3 regions of the Ruminococcus sp. D54t1_190329_F1 genome follow, and region 2 is predicted to be linked to each of the others. Evidence: riboswitches for the same ligand, from Rfam matches in the RefSeq annotation. Region 2 holds a riboswitch; each other region holds the start of a gene.
What was found. Region 2 has a riboswitch for cobalamin ahead of I2D69_RS13130 (hypothetical protein). Riboswitches for the same ligand answer to the same signal wherever they lie in the genome.
Positions count from the first base shown of each region.

Region 1 (4,607 bases), on a different contig from region 2:
ATTGGCAATTGCAATAACCGCAAAGGATGTGAGCATGGCTCCTATAAATGCGCAAAGCCCTACGGAGTTTCCTCCAAGGAAGCTGCCGATTCCAAGCATGATCGCCAGAGTTGCCCCGAAAGAAGCACCAGAAGAAATTCCAAGTACATAAGGATCTGCCAAAGGATTCTGCACAATTGCCTGCATGACCACGCCACACACAGAAAGAGCCATACCTACCGCCAGTGCCAGAAGAACCCTTGGAAGCCGGATCAGCCATACAACATCATGAATGGCCCCCTCAGAGTAGGAGGCCATACTTTTTATGTGGAATATTTTGTACAGAATCACGCTGTATACATCTTTCAATGACAGATCTGCATTTCCAAATGTAACAGCTGCCAGAATGGAAAAAACCAGAAATGCGGCAAGTCCCACAAGAGCTGTTGCATAGATAGATGAACGAAAAATTTTCTCTTTTTTCACTGTTTTTTCCTCAATATATCCATTCCACAATCCAATTAATCAATTGCAACATCTGGATATAATCCCTTAGCAAATGTTTCCACTCCGTCCTGGGTACGGGTTGCACTTGCGTACATTTCGCTGAGCATAATTGGATATACACGGCCATTCTTTACTGCGTCAAGGCTCTGGAGGGCTTCATCATCCTGGATCACGGCCATCTGGCTTTCCAGAACACTCTGTGGATCGTCACCTGCATATGGCATGTATACCACAAAGATCACATCCGGGTTTGCTGCAATAATGTCCTCTTTTCCAACGGTAGAAGCATCTGGATTTGCAAGAGTTGCACCTAACTTGGTTACCATATCTCCTCCGAGACTGCTTGCGCCATAGTTTGTAATGTCCTCACCAAGTGGCTCAAGAACCATTACTGTAGGTTTCTCTTCTACATCTTTTGTTGCCTCAAGTGTGTTGTCAATTACAGCTTTGATATCGTCAACAATTGCTTCTGCCTTATCCTGTACGTCAAAAATCTTACCAAGGTTCAGAATATCTGTATATTCATTTTCCAGTGTTCTCTCACCGCCTGGACGGGTATTAGAGTTATAATAAGTGTTGCAGCCTTTATCGATCCAGTTGGTTACATTTCCAAGGTTCTTATCAGAAAACAGGGAACTCCAGGAAAGGATCATATCTGGCTCCAGCATAGTGACAGTTTCAAGGGATGGGGTAAATTCATCAAGATAATTTGTTTTAGAAAATGCTTCTTTCAGATCATCCGGAACTTCGTTGTCAAGACCTGCAGTTGCAACAAGGCGGTCCTCAAGTCCAAGTGCCAGCATTGTCTCAATGCTGCCCTGATATACTGCGATAACCTTTTCCGGTGCTTTTTCATAGATGGTTTCGATCTCGTTTCCATCGTAATCATAGGTGGTGATGGTTAAAGGATACTCGGTTCTGGTCTCACCCTCAGAAGCATCCTCTTCCTCGGAAGCATCTGCAGTCTCTTCGGCCGGCTGGTTATCCTCTTTGATGGTCTCAGAGTCTGCACGCTCTGCTGCATATACTGCAGGCGCTGCGGACATGGTCATAGCAGCAGCCATCATCATAGCCATGATTCTTGTAGTTAAAACTTTGTTTTTCATTTCTTTTCCTCTCTTTTCGTTTGTTTTCGTAACCGAAAAGATGGGGCTTCAAAAAGCGTCACTACTACCCGTGACTTAAAAGGCACTTTTTACGGAAGCTCCTCTTCTTACCTTCGTCAAGCAGGTTTCCTGACTCGCAGGTAGTAACAGCATGGCTTCCCTTCTCACGCATATACGCAATGGTTTTCATAAGCCAGCCTTCCTGTATACAGTGGCCGCAACCGTTCAGGCGTTGCACCTGATTCCCTCTCACAGCGAAATCGCCGTTCACTTAACTGGTATTCAATTACTTCAACAGTCTAGCATATCTCTTCTTTAAAAACAACAATATTATTACCAATTTGCAAATTTTTTGGTCAATTATCTGGCAGTTTTTATATGCTCTACAAACAGCCTCCGAATGCTTTCGTATTCGCCAAGACCCTTCAAAACAGTTTCTACTTTATAGCCTTTCGCTCCGATCACATTTTTCCAGGAATCCGCTTCCTCCCCTGCCATATCATTCTTGGCATGGTCACCTGCCACGATCATAAATGGTGCGATCACAACTTTCTTGGCATCGCTTTTCTCCAGCTGGTTCAAAGCCTGGTCAATTTCCGGATAACCCTCTACGGTTGCCACGATCACATTTTCATATCCCATATCTTTGAATCTGTAATCAAGAGCGGCATAAACCGTATTTGCATAATGCTCTGTTCCATGACCCATAAGCACAAGTGCAGTCTTCTTATCCTGAATTACAGGAAATACATCTGTAATTGTTTTTACCACATATGCATTGTCTTCTTCTGTGGTAAGCAGCGGATTGCCGAATTTCACAGACTGGAAGTGATTAGCAGCTGCAAGAACGTCTGCTTTCATAAGATCGTTCTCCACTCCATTCATTACGTGAGTTGGCTGAACGATCACCTCTTCGATTCCGTCCTGTGCCATGCGCTCCATAGCTTCTTTCACGTTATCATAATGAATGTGATCCCGTTTTTCAATCTTCGCCAGGATCATCTTGCTTGTCCAGGCACGATAAATCCTGTACTGGGGAAAAGCGGCTCCAATTGTCTCTTCAATTGCGTCAATAGTCACTTTTCTGGTATCCTCATGGCTGGTTCCAAAGCTTACCACAAGAATTGCTTTCTTGGTGAGATTACCCATTCTCTTACCTCCATAGTTTTATTTTTACACTGTAATTATAAGGTAAAAATAAATTTTTTCAACTCAATTTTTAATAGCTTTAGCGTCTTGTCCTTCCTTTTTATTTATGGTAAATTTTACCTTGGAGGTGTTACTTTTATATGAATAAAGAAAATCAGTCTAAGATCATAGAACTTGTAAGACAGACAAAGCCACTGATCTTTCAGGAAATGACACATGAAAAGGTTACAGAAAAAGGAGCTGCAGATTACGTCACAAACGTAGATGTAGCTGTGCAGAAGTATCTGAAAGAGGCGCTTGGAAATGAATTTCCGGATATCGCACTGATTGCCGAAGAGAAAGAGAACCTTGGGCTGGATCCGGATAAATCATACTGGATTCTGGATCCCATTGACGGAACCACCAATCTGATCCGGGATTATCACTTAAGTGCAGTTTCTCTTGGGCTTTATGAAAATGGGGAGATTACTTTCGGTGTAGTTTATAATCCATTTACAGAAGAGCTGTTCTACGGAGCAAAGGGAGAAGGCGCTTACCTGAACGGAGCTCCTATCCAGGTTTCTGACCAGCCGGAATTCAAGGACGCGGTTGTATCCTTCGGTTCTTCTCCTTATGAGAAAAACAGGGCAAAGGAATTGTTCCCGATATTTTATAATATCTTTATGAACTGTGCTGACTTCAGACGTACCGGTTCTGCTGCTCTTGATATCTGCTATGTGGCATGCGGAAGACAGCATGCTTATCTTGAGCAGAATCTGAAGCCTTGGGACTACAGTGGGGCATCCATTATTTTAAGGGAAGCAGGCGGCACCATCACAGACTGGGGAAATAAGGAGCTGCCTTATCTGGCGAACTCAGATATACTGGCTTGTGTGCCACAGTTCCGGGAGATTTTGCTGAAGCTTATAAATGCGTAACAAGGCTGCAACCAGTTCTCAAAAGTTCTAAGTTTTCATATAAACACGGACTTTAGCTCGTTGTCCGCAAAATGAAAGACACCACTTCAGATTTTTATACATATAAAATCTAATAAAAATTGTTAGGTTTTATAAATAATCTGTTAAGGTGTCTTTTTTATTTAAACATATCTGCTTATATTCTTCCGCTTTTATTCTGCTGTATATTCACGCACTCTCAAGGGAATACCAAGCTTCTCTGCCACTTTACGGCTTTTCTCAACATTTTCCTCGCCAATGCAGTCTACAACGGTAAATTTTACATTTTCTGTATACTGTTTGCAATCTTCTGCAAATTTCAACATGGCATCAAATGCTTTTTCCCCATAGGCCGGACGTACTACTTCATTGTAGGACTTTGCGTCTGGCATATTCAGACTGATGGAAACAATGTCTACAGCCTGACACACTTCCCTGGCTATAGAACGCTTATTGATCAGGTCACCAAGTCCATTTGTATTCAGACGTAACCGGATTCCCGGACAGAGCTTACCATCTCGGTCTAAATGTGCCGGATATTTACTTCTTACATATTTGCTGACTGCGATCAGCTTATCCAATGCCATAGTCGGCTCGCCGTACCCGCAGAAAACAGCTTCTTTGTAACCGGAAAAATCAAACGCATCGATTGCCTTGTAGATTTCTTCCATTGTAGGTTCTTTCTCAAACCATAATGTCTTTGCACTACCTACAGAATCACCGTTGTTACGGATGCAGAAGGTACAGTTGCAGGGACATTTATTAGTTAAATTAAAATACACTTCATGATTATAACAATAAACAATATCAGCCATTATTCACTCGCTCCTTCATAATTCATGTTACTCTTCTCGCCATTCACAGCAGCTGTTTCATTTTTCTATTTTACACAATTCTTCAAGATATTTCTCGAAGCAGACCCCGTCATTTC
Region 1 is NZ_JADNDC010000015.1:24,301-28,907, reverse strand. Features, by position in the region: gene I2D69_RS08555 (iron ABC transporter permease) at 1-465, opposite strand, end outside; gene I2D69_RS08550 (ABC transporter substrate-binding protein) at 501-1,592, opposite strand; cobalamin riboswitch at 1,694-1,882, opposite strand; gene I2D69_RS08545 (sirohydrochlorin cobaltochelatase) at 1,953-2,741, opposite strand; gene I2D69_RS08540 (inositol monophosphatase family protein) at 2,882-3,658, shown strand; gene I2D69_RS08535 (TIGR04100 family radical SAM protein) at 3,850-4,491, opposite strand; gene I2D69_RS08530 (pyridoxamine kinase) at 4,549-4,607, opposite strand, start outside.
Region 1: linked by a shared signal. The riboswitch ahead of I2D69_RS08550 (ABC transporter substrate-binding protein) and the one ahead of I2D69_RS13130 (hypothetical protein) in region 2 are both predicted to bind cobalamin.

Region 2 (4,607 bases):
GCGGTAGCTTATGATCCTCGTATTACAGATGTGCTTTCTACGAAGGGAAGTCTCTAAAGGCAGAACAAACAGAATTACAATTAAGACGATATGATATATGCCACTTGTTTTCATTCTTTTCGAATTGAGCATGAAAGCAGGTGGCATAATTGCAGAAGAATTTTTCATAAAGGAGTATTAAAAATATGGAACAGAACCAATTAAAGTCCAAAATGTCCTGGTCAGATTTCAAATTAAACAGTGACGGCATGGTTCCGGTTATTGTGCAGGATTACAAAACAGACGAAGTTCTTATGCTTGCGTACATGAACGAGGAAGCATACCTTACCACTCTGAAGCTGGGAAAAATGACTTACTGGAGCCGCAGCCGCAACGAGCTCTGGACCAAAGGACTAACCTCCGGTCATGTTCAGTATGTGAAATCATTGACTATTGACTGTGATAATGATACAATTCTGGCAAAAGTAGAGCAGGTAGGGGCTGCATGCCATACCGGAAACCGGACATGCTTTTTTACCCCATTGTTCTAAAGCCTGTTTGAAAAATCATTCCTGCAATCTGCACGCCCCACTTTGCGATATATTTTGCAGAAAGCCTTTTTCAAACACGCTCTAAAAAAGACTGCAAAAGGTAAAATTATTACATGAAAAAACAAGTGAAAAACGGTGTGATCAAAGTTCTGATCCTGGTTCTGATTCTGGCAGGTGCGTATGGGCTGTGGTGTCATTTTCTTACAGATAATGTAATCTGGAAGAAGCTTAAAATAAACGGCATAGCCATTCAGGGAATGACCAAAGAGGAAGCCATTGACGCAATTTCAAAAGATTTTCAGGAAAAATATGAGAACACACAGATGACCATTACCCTGAATGGAAAGAACTTTAAGGTATCCATCTATCCTGTTCTCGGTCTTGATGTAAAATCAATTGTAGAAAGTGCCTATGCTCTTGGACATGGTGCCTGGTTTACTCATGGAACTGACCGCATCGAACTGATGAACAGCAAGACAAAGGAAGAAGTCACCCTTATGCCGGAAGCCCGAAACAAAAACGAACTGGACAAGCTTCTGGAGGATGCTGGAATTTCAAAGGGATCCACCACTATACAGACTTCCTGTGAACTTACAGATACAGAGTTGGTTATCACTAAGGGAAAAACCGGAATCGGTCCGGATATGGATGCACTGAAAGAAGCGATTCTAAAAGCAATTTCCATAGAAGATTATGAAGCTGTTATCGAATGTCCTACTATGAAGACACCGCCAGAGGAACTGGATCTGGAATCCTATTATGAAAAAGTACATACAGATGCCACAGATGCTTCTCTGGGGGAAAATAATGAAATTATTCCGGCAGTTACCGGAATTTCATTTGATGTGAAGTCAGCTGCAAAGAAGCTGGAAAAAGCAAAAGAAGGGGCAAAGATTACCATCCCCCTTGAAATAACCCTGCCCGAAGTTTCTACAGAAGAGATAGAAGCCCTTCCTTATCTGAATCTTCTTGGTACTTATACTACATATGGCGGCGGTACCGAAAACCGTGTTGCCAATTTGAAGCTTGCCGTGGAAGCCTGTGATGGAGTGGAACTTCAGCCAGGACAGATTTTTTCCTACAACGATACTTTAGGTCCACGTACGGAGGAACGAGGGTACAGGGAAGCAACTGTAATTGTAGGAGGCGAACATGCCCAGGATATCGGAGGCGGAATCTGCCAGATTTCCACTACGTTGTTTATGGCATGCCTGCAGTCTGATCTGACCATTGTTGAGCGTCATAATCACGCTGCCCGAATTGATTATGTTGAGGATGGTCTGGACGCAGCAGTGGTGTGGGGAGGTCAGGATTTCCGTTTTCAGAATAATACTGCTTATCCAATTAAAATTAAAGCCTCTTACGATGAAAAAGAGGAAGCCGTAACGGTATCCATTTACGGAACCCAAACTGACAATAATACGGTAGAGATTACTACAGAGCATTCCGATCCAAACACCTGTAAAACCTACCGCAGTGTCTACGATGAGAATGGAACACTTCTCCGCACAGATGAAGTCGGGTACAGTAAATACAAGCAATAACCCTATAAATCTATTGATTTCGACATAACGGTCTGCTATAATGAGGTGAATTGAATAAATCCGTTTTCAGTGCCAGACATATCTGTCTGCTACAGCGTGCAGATTGTGGGAATATTTTTTCAACACGCTCTAAGAGGGAATCAGGTGAAAGTCCTGAACGATCCGGTCACTGTAACCAGGGAGTAGAATCCAGTGAAACCATTGGTATATTGCTGAGAAGGATGGATTCTGTGTTGATCTGTAAGTCAGGAAACCTGCTGAATTCGTTTAATGAAAGCTTCCGAAGAAAGTACTTCATTCTCATTAATATATTTGATAATACAATATATTGAATTTTTAGTGCCTGTTTTCTCAGAGGAAGCAGGCATTTTTTTGAAATAATCCTGTCAGGATTGCCCATTGTACAAACAGGCTCCAGAAGCAATTGGGATTTATTCAAATTATAAAATAATAGGAAGAATCGAGGAAAAAGAAATGAAAAGAAATTCAAAACGCTTTCTTGCACTGTTCCTTTCCGTCGCGATGACGGTCACTCCTGCTGTACTTACACAGGCAGAAAATGAGGATGCAAACGTACAGGTTTCTGTTACACCAACTCCAGAAACAGAGGCGGAGAAGACCGCTGTTGCTGCTGAGACTCCTGTGCAGGAGAGCGCAACAGCTGAGGAAGAAAACACTGACACTACAATAACTCCGGCAGCAGTGGATGCCTCTGCTGTGAAAGAGACACCTGCTGCTACAGAAACACTTGCCTCTGAGACCACTCCTGAGGTTACTGCATCACCTGCTGAAGAAAGCAAAAATGAGGAAGCAGAAGCTCCACAGCCTACAGCTGCACCAGAAACAACAGAAGAGGGCAAAACCGAAGAGACAGATAAACCAGAAACAAAGCCAGAGGATCTGAACCCAGATGGTTCCAACATGACCATTGACAAGGAAGATAACAGTGCATATAAAATGCTTAAAATCAAAAGCTCTTCTGCTGAATTAAATGGTGATAAAATTAAGATAACCCTCAATACTGACGGAAAGAACTATGAGAAGCTTTATCTTGGTTCTAAAGAAGATCCTGACGAAGCAAAAAATGCAGCAGCAATCGTTGGTACAGAAAATGAAGATGGTTATACTTTCATTTTTGAGGTTCCTGCCAGTGAACAGGTCCAGACTTTCAGCATCGTACCATTTTCTGTAAAAAATCAGAAATGGTACACAAATATGGCTTTGAAACTGAACGTTCCAGGAATGAAAGCCCCGGAACCAACAGCTACTCCAGAGCCAACTGCAGCCCCTGAGCCAACTGCCACTCCACTGCCAACTGCAGCTCCAACCCAGGCACCAGCCCAGAATGAGATTACAGATGCCGGAATCAAGCTTGTAAAAGAAAACGGTGATGAATTTGCAATGTTCGTAATCACCGGTTCCACTGTAAAGGTTTCGGAGGATAAATATATTGTCACACTTTCTACCGCAAAACAGAATTATGACATGATCTATCTTGGCAGTGCCAGTGACTCTGATAAAGAAGCAAATTCCATCAAAGGAGTAGAGAACAGTGCAGGAGGCTATACCTACACCTTTGAAGTTACTGCAAGCAAGGAAGCTCAGACAATAGCAGTCGTTCCTCATTCCAAGAAGAGCCAGAACTGGTACGCAAAGGGTATATTGACGATTACCGTACCGGCGGTTCCAGGATATGGAGAGGCTGCTCCAACACCGGAACCAACTGTTTCCCCAGAGCCTACCGAAGCACCGGTTGAGACTCCTGCACCAACTGAAACTCCAGTGCCAAGCACAACTCCGGAAGCAGCCACCACCCCAGAGCCAACAGCAACCCCTGCTCCAGGCAGCTGTGCAAGCGGAATTTATAATATTACAGTAAACTCCAGTTCATCTATGTTCCGTGTAATTGACTGTGTCCTTACTTCCAAAAACGGAAAAATGACAGCTGTTCTTACTTTAAGCGGAACTGGTTACGACTATCTATGTCTGGGAACAAAAGAAGAAGCTGCCGCAGCAGATTCCTCCACCTGGGTTCCATATGTGGCAGACGCAAATGGCAAATATACATATGAGATTCCTGTTGAAGCCCTGGACAATGGAATTGCAGTTGCTGCTTTTTCCCACAAAAACCAGATCTGGTATGACAGGATCCTGACTTTCCAGTCCAGCACTTTAAATAAGATAGGTGACGTACAGGATGATCCGCAGCCAGATACTGCTCCTGACACAACAATCACAGCAACTCCTGCACCCACTGCAAAACCAAATAAAAAACCGACAGCAACTCCTACACCAACAGCAACTCCAAAGCCAGACAAGAAACCGGAAGAGGAATCCAAATACGAATCTGACTTAAGCGGCGGAACAGCATCTGTAAACAGTTCTACTACATTAGCAGATGGAACCTATACTCCTGACAGTTTCTCCTGGTCTGGTGGTTCTGGAAAGGTCAGCATTTCCTGTAACAAAGTTACGGTAACAAATGGTCAGGCATATGCGACTATTGTATTCAGCAGTGAATATTACGGTTATG
Region 2 is NZ_JADNDC010000027.1:26,988-31,594, reverse strand. Features, by position in the region: gene hisB (imidazoleglycerol-phosphate dehydratase HisB) at 1-57, shown strand, start outside; partial or broken gene hisI (phosphoribosyl-AMP cyclohydrolase) at 204-524, shown strand; gene I2D69_RS13135 (VanW family protein) at 644-2,074, shown strand; cobalamin riboswitch at 2,178-2,351, shown strand; gene I2D69_RS13130 (hypothetical protein) at 2,549-4,607, shown strand, end outside.

Region 3 (4,607 bases), on a different contig from region 2:
GATGACCAGAACGGAAATTCCTCTTGCCAGGGCGTAGCCAGCCTCATGACCGGTAAGCAGCCAGACAATAGTAGTTATAATTGCAATAGTGATAACAGCAGGTACGAAAACACCGGAAACACGGTCTGCGATTTTGGCAATAGGAGCTTTGGTGGCTGCAGCATCACTGACCATTTTGATGATCTGGGAGAGTGTGGTGTCTTCGCCAACGCGGGTAGCTTCACATTTGATAAAGCCAGACTGGTTGACTGTGGCTGCGGAGACAAGATCTCCGGCAGCTTTGTCGACAGGGATACTCTCACCTGTAAGGGCAGATTCGTTGACTGCACTGGAGCCTTCGATAATCACACCATCCACCGGGATGTTCTCACCAGGACGGACAACAAAGGTGTCACCTTTTACAACCTGGTCAATGGGAACGGTGGCTTCCTGGCCGTTTCGGATGACAACGGCAGTCTTGGGAGCAAGCTTCATAAGACCTTTTAAGGCATCCGTGGTCTTGCCCTTGGAACGGGCTTCCAGCATTTTTCCAACGGTGATCAGGGTCAGGATCATAGCGGCAGATTCGAAATAGAATTCCATCATGTAGTGCGTGACAAGTTCGGAATTGCCGTCAACCTGGGCTCTGGTCATGGCGAACAGGGCATAGACACTCCATACAAAGGAGGCCATGGAGCCGAGAGCTACCAGGGTATCCATGTTCGGAGAGCGGTGCCACAGACTCCTGAAGCCGCTGATGAAAAATTTCTGATTGATGACCATGACGATTCCTGCAAGAAGCAGCTGTACAAGTCCCATGGCGATATGGTTGCCATCAAACCAGGCTGGCAGCGGCCATCCCCACATCATGTGTCCCATGGAAAAGTACATCAGCACCAGAAGAAAACCTACTGAGGCAATAAGTCGTTTCCTGAGGAGTGGCGTTTCGTGATCTTCCAGGGCTTTCTCAGCATCAGAAACGGGTTCCTTCTGGCCGGAAGCACCCTTCAGGCTGCAGCCGTATCCGGCTTCTTCTACAGCTGAGACAATGGCAGAGGCTGAGGCAGTTCCTTCCACTCCCATGGAATTGGTAAGCAGGCTTACGGAGCAGGAAGTAACTCCCGGAACCTTGTTTACCGCTTTTTCCACACGGGCGCTGCAGGCTGCACAGCTCATGCCGGTGACGTTGTATTGTTCCATAATAAATTCCTCCTTCGAATACAGTGTTTCGATACCAACGGACTGCTCTGCGCATTCGTACCTCCGCAGGCAGGTACACATTCGGAATACGCTGGTATCTCACTTCATTAGCTTCTGCAAAGTTGCAACCAGCTCATCAATGGTTTCGTCTTTACCATCACGGATATCTCTTGCCACACAGGTTCGGATATGATTGGCGAGAAGTTCCTTATTAAATGCATTCACAGCGGCATTTACAGCTGCTGACTGAATAAGAATATCGTTGCAGTAAGCGTCATTCTCCAGCATTCCTATAATCCCCCTTATCTGGCCTTCAATACGTTTCAGACGGTTTACCAGCTTCCTGCGCTCTGCTTCGGAACGATCGGTGTGCTTGGTACAACAGCAGGAACAGACCTTCTTGGTAGGTTCCTGGCTGGAAAGAGTTGCAGGATCGGCTGCGGTGTGGCTGCAGCAGGATTCGGATTTATAATCAGCTGTCATAGGCGGACTCCTTTCCTTATATACCCCGCCAGGGTATGTATTTGATGAAACCAATATATACCCTGGCGGGGTATTTGTCAATAAGTAATTCACAGAAAACCTGAGAATTGCGGCGCGAAACCATGCGAAAGCATGATTTCTGTGCATCGCGAAGCGTGTTGCTATGAACGGAGTGAATAGTAATCTGTTTGAAAAATTATTCCCGCAATCTGCACGCCCCACTTTGCGGTATATTTCTTCCGAATTTGTTTGCGTAGCCAGCTACGGCGTCTTCATGCTACGGTGCCCTCATCCGGACGAAATCTCCCACAAATTGTGCCGCACATCTTGCGGAACGCATTTTCTAAATACACTATAGTTCATAGAAAATACATAAAAAGTTCATAAAAAATATATAATAATATGGTACATATTAAATATCCGAGTCGAATATGTATAATGGTTATAGCGCAAAGGTTGCATCATAAACATGATGCGCAAAAGAGAATCCGGTGAGAGTCCGGAACGATGCCGTCACTGTGTAAGGGAGCTGCTTCAGAGCCCACTGGGAAACCGGGAAGGGGGAGCAGTGTTGACCGAAGTCAGGAGAACTGCCTTTGCGTGGAATCTTAGGTCTGCGGTACACAGAACTTGTATTCTCATAACGATACATGAATATTTCCTGAATGTTTTTTGGAAGAAAAGTGTGTATATGAGAATGTGTGCAGTCGCAGAAAATGCGGCTGTTTTTATGCAATGGGAGATTGGTGATAGATTTCCCATAGGATTCTTTATACGTGATTCTATCCGGAAATACAAAAAAAAGAGGAAAAAGAAATGAAAAGAAAATCTTTATTAGCAATCCTTCTTGCAGCTTCTATGGCAGCAAGCATGACAGCAGCAACAGCAACTGTTGCATTTGCAGAGACAGAGGAAGCAGCAGAGGAGACAACAGACGATGCTGAGACAGCTGATGATGCTGAGGCAGCTGACGATGCTGAAGCAGCTGATGATGCTGAGACAACAGACGATGCAGAAGCAGCTGATGACACTGCAGATGCAGATAAGGAAGCGGCTGATAAAGTAGCAGCACTTATCGATGCTATTTATGTTCAGGAGAGAACAGATGATACAGATGAGCAGTGCAAGGAAGCTAAAGAAGCATGGGATGCCCTTACAGATGCTCAGAAAGAGCTTGTAGAGGGAGAAGAGGCCAGCCCAGAGTATTTCGGACGTGATACAGGTGATGCTTCCAAGGATGATCCTCGTAATCAGGACGAGATCGGTGAGAATGAGCTTCTTGTAGTAAGCTTTGGTACATCCTTTAACGACAGCCGTGCAGAGGATATTAAGGGAATCGAGGATGCTCTTGCAGAAGCATTCCCGGATTGGTCTGTAAGAAGAGCATTTACCGCTCAGATCATTATCAACCATGTACAGGCAAGAGATGATGAGAAGATTGATAACATGCAGCAGGCACTTGACCGTGCAGTAGCAAACGGTGTTAAGAATCTTGTAGTTCAGCCTACACATCTTATGCATGGTGCTGAGTACGATGAGATGGTAGAAGCTATTGATGCTTACAAAGATAAATTTGAATCTGTAGCAATCGCTGAACCAATGCTTGGTGAGGTTGGCGATGACGCTACCGTTATCAACGATGACAAAGCTGCTGTTGCTCAGGCAATCACAGATGAAGCTGTAAAAGAAGCTGGATATGACAGCATGGAAGCAGCTGCAGAAGATGGAACCGCATTTGTATTCATGGGACATGGTACTTCCCATACAGCAAACGTTACATATGACCAGATGCAGACCCAGATGGAGAAACTTGGATTCACAAACGCATTCATCGGTACTGTAGAAGGTGAGCCAGAGGATACAGCTTGTGATGAAGTTATCAATAAAGTAAAAGATGCCGGATTCAAGAAAGTAATTCTTCGTCCGCTTATGGTTGTTGCTGGTGACCATGCAAACAATGATATGGCTGGTGATGATGACGATTCCTGGAAGAGCATGTTCGAGGCCTCTGGAGATTTCGATGAGATTGACTGCCAGATCGAAGGTCTTGGAAGAATTGACGCTGTTGAGCAGCTTTATGTAGCTCATACTCAGGCAGCTATTGATTCCATCGCGAAATAATTATTCTGGTATAAATTGTTATTGCAACAGAACAAAAGCAGCTGCTCCTACACTGTGGGGCAGCTGTTTGAGTAATAAAACAAATACGGTACACACAAGTGCACCGTAAATAAAGAAAAAGCAAGGAGAGTTATTATGAAACGTTCATTAGTCATTTTATTAACAGCTGTAAGTATTTCCGCTATGACAGCAGGAACTGCATTCCCGGCATTTGCAGAAGCCACAGAGGCTGAGGCAGAGGAAACCACAGATGGTGCAGAGAATGCCGCAGACAGCGAACTTGAAGACGGTGTTTATGGTGTAGAGTTTGACACAGACAGCAGTATGTTCCATGTAAATGAGGCTTGCAACGGAAGAGCTACCCTCACTGTAAAGGATGGTAAAATGACCGTTCATATTACTCTCGTTTCCAAGAATATTGAGAATGTTTTCCTTGGAACAGCAGAGGATGCACAGAAAGACGGTGCCGAACTGATTCAGCCTACTATTGATAAGGTAACTTACAGCGATGGCATGACAGAGGAGGTTTATGGATTCAATGTTCCGGTAGAGAAGCTGGATGAGGAATTTGACCTGGCAATCATTGGTAAAAAGGGAAAATGGTATGACCATAAGGTAAGCGTTACGGATGTGCAGGAGCTGACTGAGGAAGAAAAAAATGCAGTTGAGATCGGTGAGGAAGAGAAAAGCGAAGATGCTGATACAACTACAGATGCAGCTGCCGAGGAAGAGAATAAGGATTGATCAATAATCTGAAAGGGACATCACATGAGCGAAAACGGTTCATGCGATGTCCCTTTTTATATTTATTTTGTTTTGCCCTC
Region 3 is NZ_JADNDC010000052.1:1,824-6,430, forward strand. Features, by position in the region: gene I2D69_RS17745 (heavy metal translocating P-type ATPase) at 1-1,179, opposite strand, end outside; gene I2D69_RS17750 (metal-sensing transcriptional repressor) at 1,279-1,662, opposite strand; partial or broken gene I2D69_RS21275 (DUF6783 domain-containing protein) at 1,824-1,988, opposite strand; cobalamin riboswitch at 2,099-2,275, shown strand; gene I2D69_RS17755 (sirohydrochlorin cobaltochelatase) at 2,479-3,783, shown strand; gene I2D69_RS17760 (hypothetical protein) at 3,919-4,527, shown strand; gene I2D69_RS17765 (sodium:alanine symporter family protein) at 4,590-4,607, opposite strand, start outside.
Region 3: linked by a shared signal. The riboswitch ahead of I2D69_RS17755 (sirohydrochlorin cobaltochelatase) and the one ahead of I2D69_RS13130 (hypothetical protein) in region 2 are both predicted to bind cobalamin.